Regions from separate parts of the Streptomyces sp. NPDC054847 genome, predicted to be linked through region 1. Evidence: riboswitches for the same ligand, from Rfam matches in the RefSeq annotation. Region 1 holds a riboswitch; the other holds the start of a gene.
The links. A riboswitch is a leader RNA that binds a small molecule or an ion and turns the genes downstream of it on or off. The one in region 1 is predicted to bind thiamine pyrophosphate.
Positions count from the first base shown of each region.

Region 2: another riboswitch for thiamine pyrophosphate. It lies ahead of thiO (glycine oxidase ThiO); the one in region 1 lies ahead of ACWGH4_RS03535 (thiamine ABC transporter substrate-binding protein).

Region 1 covers NZ_JBSGZJ010000015.1:8,266-14,231, forward strand. The annotation lists gene ACWGH4_RS03530 (ABC transporter permease) at 1-1,182, opposite strand, end outside; gene ACWGH4_RS03535 (thiamine ABC transporter substrate-binding protein) at 1,221-2,321, opposite strand; TPP riboswitch at 2,317-2,438, opposite strand; gene rlmN (23S rRNA (adenine(2503)-C(2))-methyltransferase RlmN) at 2,502-3,608, opposite strand; gene ACWGH4_RS03545 (glycosyltransferase) at 4,066-5,334, opposite strand.
Region 2 covers NZ_JBSGZJ010000526.1:51-4,449, forward strand. The annotation lists gene ACWGH4_RS31540 (Rv2175c family DNA-binding protein) at 1-359, opposite strand, end outside; gene ACWGH4_RS31545 (NAD(P)/FAD-dependent oxidoreductase) at 404-1,585, opposite strand; gene ACWGH4_RS31550 (hypothetical protein) at 1,712-2,053, opposite strand; TPP riboswitch at 2,105-2,217, shown strand; gene thiO (glycine oxidase ThiO) at 2,215-3,378, shown strand; gene thiS (sulfur carrier protein ThiS) at 3,387-3,689, shown strand; gene ACWGH4_RS31565 (thiazole synthase) at 3,696-4,399, shown strand, end outside.

The sequences.
Region 1 (5,966 bases):
TTCGTCGAGGGTGATGAGGAAGCCGAAGCCGACGGTCACGGCGGAGACGCCGAGCGGCAGCATGAGCAGTGCGTCGAAGCCCCGGACGAGCCTGCCCGCCCGACGGGTGAGGGCGGCCGCGGCGAGACCGCCGACGGCTACCGAGATGGCGGTCGCGGCCAGGGCGTAGCGGAGGGAGTTCCAGACGGCTTCGATCGGCGGCACGAGGAACGCGCCGCCGGACGGGTCCACGGTGCCGAGTTCCCGGTAGTAGCCGAACCCGTAGCCGGCCGGGGTGTCGAAGGAACGCTCGACCAGCACCGCGAGCGGCGCCAGGAGCAGCACCACCACCGTGGTCAGGACGCCGCCGAGCAGCAGCCACTGAACAGCGCCGCGCGGCCGTCGCGCGGTGCGCGCCGGATCGACGAGCCGCAGCGCGCTCTCCCGCCGCCGCACCGTCCAGGCGTGCACGGCCAGGACCACGCCGACAGCCAGGAACTGCACCAGCGTCAGCACGGCCGCCGTCGACAGGTCCAGGAACTCGGCGGTCTGCCGGTAGATCTCCACCTCGAGGGTGGAGAAGGTGGGGCCGCCGAGGATCTGCACGACACCGAAGGAGGTGAAGGTGAAGAGGAAGACCATGAGGGCGGCCGCGGCGAGCGAGGGCACCAGCGCGGGCAGCGTCACCCGCCGCCAGGCGGCGAGGCGGCCCGCCCCCAGCACCCGGGCGGCCTCCTCCTGGCGGGGGTCGAGCTGCGACCACAGACCGCCGACGGTGCGGACGACGACGGCGTAGTTGAAGAAGACATGCGCGAGGAGGATCGCCCACACCGTGGTGTCCAGCCGGATCCCCCACAGTTCGTCGAGGAGTCCGCCGCGCCCCAGCAGGGCCAGGAACGCCGTACCGACGACGACGGTCGGCAGCACGAACGGCACGGTGACCACCGCGCGCAGCAGCCGCTTCCCGGGAAAGTCGAGCCGGGCGAAGACATACGCGCCGGGCAGCGCGATCAGCAGGGTCAGTGCCGTGGACGCCAGCGCCTGCCAGGTGGTGAACCACAGCACGTCGCGGATGTCCGACCGGCCGAGCACCTCGCAGAACCGGCCGAACTGCCAGGCTCCCTCGGCGTGGAGGCCGCGTCCGACGATCGCCGCGACGGGGTAGGCGAAGAAGAGCCCGAAGAACGCGACCGGACCGGCCATCAGGCCGAACCGTGCCGCGTTCCCGCGCAGGGATGTGCCTACTTCACGACGAGCGAGGACCACGACCGGACCCACTGCTCACGGTTCTTCGCGATGGTGTCCGCGGCGACGGTCTCGGGCTTCTCGACCACCGCGCCGTGCTTGGTGAACAGCTCGGGCAGCTTCGCGTCCTTGACGACCGGGTTGACGAACATGTTGAGCGGCATGTCCTCCTGGAACTTCTTGCTGATCAGGAAGTCCAGCAGCGCCTTGCCGCCCGCCTCGTTCTTCGCGCCCGTCAGCAGGCCCGCGAACTCGATCTGCCGGAAGCAGGTGCCGGTGGCCACGCCGGTGGGCGCCTCCGCGGGCTGCGGCTCGGAGTAGAGGACCTCGACCGGCGGGCTGGAGGCGTACGAGACGACGAGCGGGCGGTCGGCCTTGGCCTTCTTGCCGCCGGCGGAGCCGGAGAACTCCTCGTTGTACGCCTGCTCCCAGCCGTCGACGACCTTGACGCCGTTGTCCTTGAGCTTGTTCCAGTAGCCCTGCCAGCCCGACTCGCCGTACTCGCCGATGGTGCCGAGCAGGAAGCCGAGGCCGGGAGAGGATGTGGCGGCGTTCTCGACGACCAGCATGTTCTTGTACTCGGGCTTCGCGAGGTCGGCGAAGGTCCGCGGCGGCGCGAGCTTCTTGTCGGCGAAGAACTTCTTGTCGTAGTTGACGCAGATGTCGCCGGTGTCGACGGGCGTCACGCGGTGCTTGCCCTCGTCGAGCCGGACCTCCTGCGCGACCTGGTCGAGGCCCTTGGCCTCGTAGGGCGTGAAGAGGTCGTTGTCGAGCGCGCGGGACAGCAGGGTGTTGTCCACGCCGAAGAAGACGTCGCCCTGCGGGGAGCCCTTGGTGAGGATCTCCTTGTTGAGCGCCGTGCCGGCGTCGCCGCTCTTGAGCACCTTGACCGTGTATCCGGTCCGCGCGGTGAACTCCTTCAGCACGGCATCGGACGCCGCGAAGGAATCATGGCTGACGAGCGTCACGGTCTTCGGGCCGCTCGCCCCGCCGGACGCGTCCTTGTCCTTGGACTCCCCGCCGCACGCCGCGAGTACGCAGACGCCGACGGCGCCGACGAGTGCCGTGCGGACGGCACGCCGAAGCTGGCTGTTCATGATGTTGCTGACTCCCTACGCCGGTATGACCCGGATCAGGTCCGAGGGTCTGCGGCCCGTGGCCGTGAAGGCCTCGCCGCACTCTCAGCGCTGTGGTGCGCTCCCCTGTCGGAATGTTTCGTTGTTCAATTGTGCGAACGCACAGGGCACAGTATCAGCCACGGCCGACGGCCCTGCGGGTCACCGCTCCTGCGCCGCCAGCTGCCCGCAGGCGCCGTCGATCTCCTGGCCTCGGGTGTCCCGGACGGTGACAGGCACACCATGAGCGGCGATGGCCTCCACGAACGCCTTCTCGTCCTCGGGTCGCGAGGCCGTCCACTTCGAACCGGGCGTCGGGTTGAGCGGGATCAGGTTCACATGAACCCTCTTGCCCTTCAGCAGCCGGCCGAGGAGGTCACCGCGCCAGGCCTGGTCGTTGATGTCGCGGATCAGCGCGTACTCGATGGAGATCCGGCGGCCCGACTTCTCCGCGTACTCCCAGGCGGCGTCGAGGACCTCGCGCACCTTCCAGCGGGTGTTGACCGGGACCAGGGTGTCGCGCAGCTCGTCGTCCGGGGCGTGCAGCGACACCGCGAGGCGGCACTTGAAGCCCTCGTCCGCGAAGCGGAGCATCGCCGGCACCAGGCCGACGGTCGAGACCGTGATCCCGCGCTGCGAGAGACCCAGACCGTCCGGCTCGGGGTCGGTGAGCCGGCGGATGGCTCCGACGACCCGCTTGTAGTTGGCGAGCGGCTCGCCCATGCCCATGAAGACGATGTTGGACAGCCGGGCCGGCCCTCCGGGCACCTCGCCGTCGCGCAGGGCGCGCATGCCGTCGACGATCTGGTGCACGATCTCGGCGGTCGACAGGTTCCGGTCGAGACCGGCCTGCCCAGTGGCGCAGAAGGGGCAGTTCATCCCGCACCCGGCCTGCGACGAGATGCACATGGTGACCCGGTCCGGGTAGCGCATCAGCACCGACTCGACCAGCGTGCCGTCGTGCAGACGCCACAGCGTCTTGCGGGTGGTGTCGTCGTCGCACGAGATGTGCCGCACCACGGACATCAGATCCGGCAGCAGCTCGGTGGCGAGCTTCTCCCGGGCGGCCGCCGGGATGTCGGTCCACTGGGCGGGGTCGTGGGCGTACCGCGCGAAGTAGTGCTGGGACAGCTGCTTGGCGCGGAACGGCTTCTCGCCGATCGCGGCGACGGCGTCCTTGCGCTCGGCGGGCGTGAGGTCGGCGAGGTGCCGCGGGGGCTTCTTGGCTCCGCGGGGCGCGACGAAGGTGAGTTCTCCTGGCTTGGGCATGGTTCATCCAGTGTCGCAGACGGATTCCCGTGCCCTGCTGGCCTCGGCTTGGCTGACCGGTCCGGGCCCACGTGCTGTCGCCGCCGGGATGTCAGTCGCGGCGAAGGACGCCGCAGCCCCCTTCAAAGCGACAGGACACTCGCGGTGTTGTCCAGCTGGCGCACACCCGCTATAGAATCGAACACGTGTCCGATGTGTCTCGTCTCGCTCTCCTCTGATCCCTCCGCCGCGTTCAGGAGCAACAGCCGGCGCAGACGGACCGATGGATCGCCGGGAGGAACGGCGCGCCACCCTCGCCGCGCCGCGCGCCCGCCGCAACAGATCCGGAGCTCGTCACCGACGGGCCCATCGTGGGGCGAGTGGGGGGCGGCCACGCACACGAGCGGGCCGCCGGCCGGCGACATCCATGGTCGTCTGCCACGGCCACCGGCCGTACCCGTCGTGAGGAGCGCCCCCATCACACCAGCAGTGGACCACCGCACCGTTCTGCGCCGTCCTTCATGGCGATCAGGTTGGCCTGCACGTAGGAGATGTGGTTCTTGGAGTGCCAGTCGGTCGGGTAGTAGGTGACCAACCGTGATCGCTGGAACCGGGCCTGGATCTCCGGCACGAAGGCGCGGTATTGGTTGTCGGTGTAGTACCAGAACGAGTTCTCGTTGTAATACGCGACATGCGTCGGGTCCTGGTAGGCCCCCCGGCCGTCCGAGCTGGGAGTCTGGGTAAGGAGCATGCCACCGGGCGCCAGCAGGCGATACAGCTCGTTGATCAGTGGAATCTTCGCCGGTACGTGCTCCAGGAAGTCCACGGCGCGGAGCAGGCCGACAGAGTTGTCGGGCAGATCCAGTGGCTCAGGCAGCCTCGCAACGATGTCCACGCCGTCCCTGGGGTACTGGTCCACTCCCAGATAGCCGGGTGCCTTGCGGTGCGCCGCGCCGAGGTCCAGCGCGAGCAGCCCACGCCGCTTGGTCCAGGCGAGTGCGTTGGCCTCGATGTATTTGTCGTACAGGGCGACGGTCTCACGCTGGATATGCGCGTTGACCTCGGTGTCGCGCTGTGTGTTGTGGGGATGCAGCCGCTGCAGGTACAAGCAGCGAGGGATCCGGTGGAAGTCACCCGCCTGGAAAAGCCGGCACATCAAGTCCTGGTCGTCCAGCACCGTGCGTGTCGCATCGTACCCACCGACCTGCTCGTAGGTGTCCTTACGGAACGCTCGCACATGGTTGGGGGCGTACCAGATGTACGACACGTTGTGCGGCGCCGGTGCCATGGCGATGGATTGCAAGAGTCGGCGACCGTCGACCTCCACCTCCTCGTACTGCCAGCCGTGCGCCTCGTTGAAGCGCGTGTCGTCACGGCTTCCGTCCTCGGCGATCTGAGCGGTGTGGCTGTATACGAAGACGATGTCGGGGTTCTCGTCGAAGGCCGTCGCCAGTTCCGCCAGGCAGTCCTTTGCCAGCAGGTCGTCGTGATCGAGCTCGACGAGGATCTCTCCGCGTGCCAATTCACAGGCGCGGCGCTTGGCCGCTCCCACCCCCCGGATGTCGTCGGAGATCTCCACCCGGACACGGTCGTCGGGGCGTTCCGGCCTCCATCGCGCGCCGTTGTTGAGGAGCACGATCCACTCCCAGTCGGAGCGGGTCTGCGCTTGCAGGGTCGTAAGGCACTCGTCCAGGAAGCGGGGTCGATGACTGGGGGTGAAGACGGAGAACCTGGGGGTCGGGGTCATTTTCTCGTACCTGCCTGTGTGACTGTCGGTGCTGTGCCGGCAGCATCCCGGAAATGCTCCGGCGTGAGCTGTTGGAGCGACGGGTCGGCGCGGACGGCTTGGCCGAAGTCGGCCTCGGCCAAGCCGTCGTGTCCCTTCTTCGCCAACGCCCGTCCAAGGTGTAGACAGGCTGTGCCGGCCCGTGGGTTGGCGTCGACAATGCGCCTCAGAAGAGCGATCGCGTGATCGGTGTCACTCGACCCGAGCAGGATCGCCTTGTTGTACCGGGCGGATTCGAAATCCGGATCGATCGGCGCTACGGGCCTGGATTCAGCCGTAGGCGTGGTGTCGGAGTCCGCTGTGGCACAGCGAATCCAACCGCCACCACATGGGTGGCCACGACCGTTGCGGCGAGTCCGGTCAATCCCATCCGCTTCTTTATGGCCGTCTACCGAATCGATCCCGTAACGCGACTGAGTCGGCCGACGTGGGCAAACAGGCGGATGCGTGGGGAGGGTGTCCACGGTGGGTCGTTGCTCGGTGTGGCCTCGAGGGCCATCCGGCCTGACAAGGCTCGTGGCGCGGGCCTCACGGTGCGCATACCGCATAGACGGTGATTGTGCGTGCGTCGGCCGCGGTGACCTGCCAACCAG
Region 2 (4,399 bases), on a different contig from region 1:
GCGAGCGCCTGGGCCCGGCGCTTCACCTCCGTGCCGCGATTCTCGCTGAGCGCCTGGGCAGGCGTGCCCGGCAGGGTCGGGTCGGGGGTGAAGAGCCACTCGAGCATCTCTTCGTCGGTGAAGCCGTCGTCCCTCAGCAGGGTCAGGGTCCCGGACAGGCCCTTGACCACCTTGTTGCCGTCGATGAAGGCGGCAGGCACCTGGAGCGCCCTGTTCTCACCGCGGCGCACGGCGATCAGCTGGCCGTCCTTGACCAACTGCCGCACGCGCGTCACCTCGACATCGAGCATTTCCGCGATGTCCGGCAGGTAGAGCCAGGCGGGGACGAGGGCATCGATCTTTGCGTCAATCTCGGTCACGGGGACAAGCCTGCCATCCAGGACCGACAGTCGGTAGCCAGGACCTACCGTGCCGCCGCCTTCAGAGGGACGGAAGGGTCGGCCGCCCGCGCCGGATCCAGCTCGGTCCCGGACACGATCAGCTTGCGGCCCTGTGCCAGATCACGGGGCCTGCCCACCGTCAGCAGGGCCACGAGGACGCCGTCGCGCAGCCACAGCACGGACCAGGTGTCCTCCGCCGGACTGCCGCGCCACAGCAGCGTGTCGGCGGCGCCGTGGTGGCCCGCGTACTGGACGAAACGGCCGAACTGCTCGGACCAGAAGTACGGCACCGGGTCGTACGCCTCCGGGGCCGGGGGCCGGGGCTCCTGGTCGCCGAGGATGTTCGCCGCGACGGTGCGCGGACCCTGGAGCGCGTTGTCCCAGTGGTGGACGAGCAGCCGCTCGCCGTACCGGCCGGACGGGTAGGAGGCGCAGTCCCCGACGGCGTACACGTCGGGAGCGGAGGCGCGCAGATACTGGTCGGCGACCACCGCGCCGTCCGGGCCGAGCTCGATGCCGGAGCCCGCCAGCAGGGCGGTGGCGGGGCGCGCGCCGATACCGACGACCACGGCGCCGGCCGGGATCCTGCGCCCTCCGGCCAGGACGACGGCTCCCGGCTCGACGGCTTCCACCTTGGCGCCGGTGATCAGCTCGGCCCCGTGCTGCTCGTACCAGGCGGCCATCGGGGCGGCGACCTCGGCGGGCATGGTCCCGGCGAGCGGGCGGCCCGCGGCCTCCACGACGGTGACGCGGCACCCGGCCTCGCGGGCGGCGGTCGCGAACTCGGCGCCGATCCAGCCGGCGCCGACCACGACGATGTCGTGCTGCTCGACGAGCAGCGGCCGCAGCCGGGCGGCGTCGTCGAGCGTGCGCAGCAGATGGACACCGGGGACGCCGACGGTGCCCGGCAGGGTGACCGGCTCGGCGCCGGTGGCGAGGACCAGCACGTCGTAGGGGACCGGGCCGGACGCGGTGTCGACCTCGTGCGCGTCGGTCCGCACCCGGGTCACCTCGAGACCCAGGCGCAGCTCGACGCCGAGTGCCTCGAAGTCGATGTCGAAGGCGGAGTCCTCCGCCTTGCCGAGCAGGATCGCCTTGGACAGCGGCGGTCTGTCGTACGGCTGGTGCGGCTCCGCGCCGATCAGGGTGACCGTGCCGGTGAATCCCTGCTCGCGAAGGGCGACCGCGGTCTGCACGCCGGCCATGCCCGCGCCGACGATCACCACGCGCCGCCGCGGCTCGGTCCGCCGCCCTTCGTCCGCCCGCGTCTGATGCTGCCGTTCGTCCACCCGCACACCATACGTACCTGACTGGGGGTCAGGAGGGGCGGATCAGGAAGCCTGCTCCTCCACGACGCTCGTCCCGCTGCCCTCCTGGGACTCCCACTGCCAGCTCTCCTCCAGCCGCACCCGGCCGTCCGGCAGGTCCACGACCGTGGAGAGGCAGTGACCGGAGGAGGTCCCGCCGTCCGTCTTGAGCTGCACATAGCGGAAGTCCAGCCGGTCGCCGTCCCTGGTGCCCACAAGATGGCCGCGGACCACGTCGCCGCCTTCGTACTCGGCCCAGATCCGGCCCCGTTCCTCGTGGTACGTGAACCGGGTCCGGGTGCCGACCTGGCCCGGGGCCTGGTCGGCGACCGGGGAGAGAACAAGTCCGTCGAGCGACTTCGCCACTGCTGCGGCTCCCTTACAACGCGTCGGGGCGTGCGGTTAGGGTGGCCACCGTAAGGCACTCGCGGGAGCCCGGACGTACCGGGCTGAGAGGGAGGCTGGCCGGCCTCCGACCGTACGAACCTGATCCGGGTCATGCCGGCGAAGGGAGGGGCTGGACGCCCATGTCTCGTACACCGAGCCCAGACGTCCTCGTCATCGGGGGCGGAATCATCGGCCTGGTCACGGCCTGGCGCACCGCGCAACGGGGCCTGCGGGTCGCCGTGGCCGACCCGGAACCGGGCGGCGGGGCCGCGCAGGTCGCCGCCGGGATGCTGGCCGCCGTCACCGAACTGCATTACGGCGAGCAGACGCTGCTCGGCCTCAACCTCGAATCCGCGCACCGCTATCCGGCCTTCGTCGCCGAGCTGGAGGAGACGTCCGGCCGGCGGGTCGGCTACCGCTCCTGCGGCACGCTCGCCGTCGCCCTCGACGCCGACGACCGGGCGCATCTGCGTGAACTGCACGCCCTCCAGCACCGGTCGGGGCTGACGTCCGAGTGGCTCACCGGCCGTGAGTGCCGCCGCCTCGAGCCCATGCTGGCCCCCGGCGTCCGCGGCGGGCTGCGGGTCGACGGCGACCACCAGGTCGACCCTCGCCGGCTGGCCGCGGCCCTGATCGCCGCCTGCGAGCGCGCCGGGGTCGACTTCCGCCGCGGCTGGGCGGAGCGGCTGCTCGTGACGGGCGGCCGGGCGGCCGGGGCGGTACTCGCCGACGGCACGGAGATCTCCGCGGGACAGGTCGTCCTGGCCGGCGGCAGCATGAGCGGACGGCTGGAGGGCGTACCGAAGGACGTGCTCCCGCCCGTACGCCCGGTGAAGGGCCAGGTCCTGCGACTGACCGTGCCACGCCCTTACGCGCCGTTCCTGTCGCGCACGGTGCGCGCCGTGGTCCGCGGCAGCCATGTCTACCTCGTGCCGCGCGAGGACGGCGAGCTGGTGGTGGGCGCGACCAGCGAGGAGCTCGGCTGGGACACGACGGTCACCGCGGGCGGGGTGTACGAACTGCTGCGCGACGCGCACGAGCTGGTGCCCGGGATCACCGAACTGCCGCTCGTGGAGACCCGGGCGGGACTGCGCCCCGGCTCCCCCGACAACGCGCCGCTGCTGGGCCTCACCGAACTGCCCGGACTGCTTCTGGCCACCGGGCACTACCGCAACGGCGTGCTGTTGACGCCCGTCACCGGCGATGTGCTGGCCGACGCGCTGACGAACGGTGAACTCCCCGAAGTGGCACGGCCCTTCTCACCACGCCGCTTCTCGTCCGTCCTTCAGGAGCAGCCCGCATGAACACCTCCGTGAACGACAGCGCCGACGCCGCTGTCGCCGCCTCCGCCGCTGCCCCCGTCGGTGCCTCGGCCGCCGACGCGGTCGCCGCTTCGGCCGCGGCCGGCGATCGGGTCCGCGTCCTCGTCAACGGCGAGTCCCGGGACGTCGCGGCCGGCATCACGCTGGACGTGGTCGTCACAGCGCTCTCCGCCGCGACCTCCGGCGTCGCCGCGGCCGTCAACGAGGCGGTCGTCCCGCGCGGCGAATGGGCCGCCACCCCGCTCGGCGACGGGGACCGTGTCGAGATTCTCACCGCAGTGCAAGGAGGCTGAACGGCCATGGCCGACGACCGTTTCACCCTCGGAGGGACCACCTTCGACTCCCGTCTGATCATGGGCACGGGCGGTGCGCCCAGCCTCGACGTGCTCGAGAGGTCCCTCGTCGCGAGCGGCACGGAACTGACGACCGTCGCGATGCGGCGCCTGGACCCGACGGTCCAGGGGTCCGTGCTGTCCGTCCTGGACCGGCTCGGCATCCGGGTCCTGCCGAACACCGCGGGCTGTTTCACCGCGGGCGAGGCTGTGCTCACCGCCCGCCTGGCCCGGGAGGCCCTCGGCACCGACTGGATCAAGCTCGAGGTCGTCGCGGACGAGCGGACGCTGCTGCCGGACGGCGTGGAGTTGCTCGACGCGGCGGAGACGCTCGTCGACGACGGCTTCACCGTGCTGCCGTACACGAACGACGACCCGGTGCTCGCGCGGAAGCTCCAGGACGTGGGCTGCGCGGCGATCATGCCGCTCGGCTCGCCGATCGGCTCCGGGCTCGGGATCCGCAACCCGCACAACTTCCAGTTGATCGTCGAGCAGGCGGACGTCCCCGTCATCCTGGACGCGGGCGCCGGCACGGCGTCGGACGCCGCACTGGCGATGGAGCTCGGGTGCGCGGCGGTGATGCTGGCGTCGGCGGTGACGCGCGCGCAGGAGCCGGTCCTGATGGCGGAGGCGATGCGGCACGCGGTGGACGCGGGCCGGCTGGCGTTCCG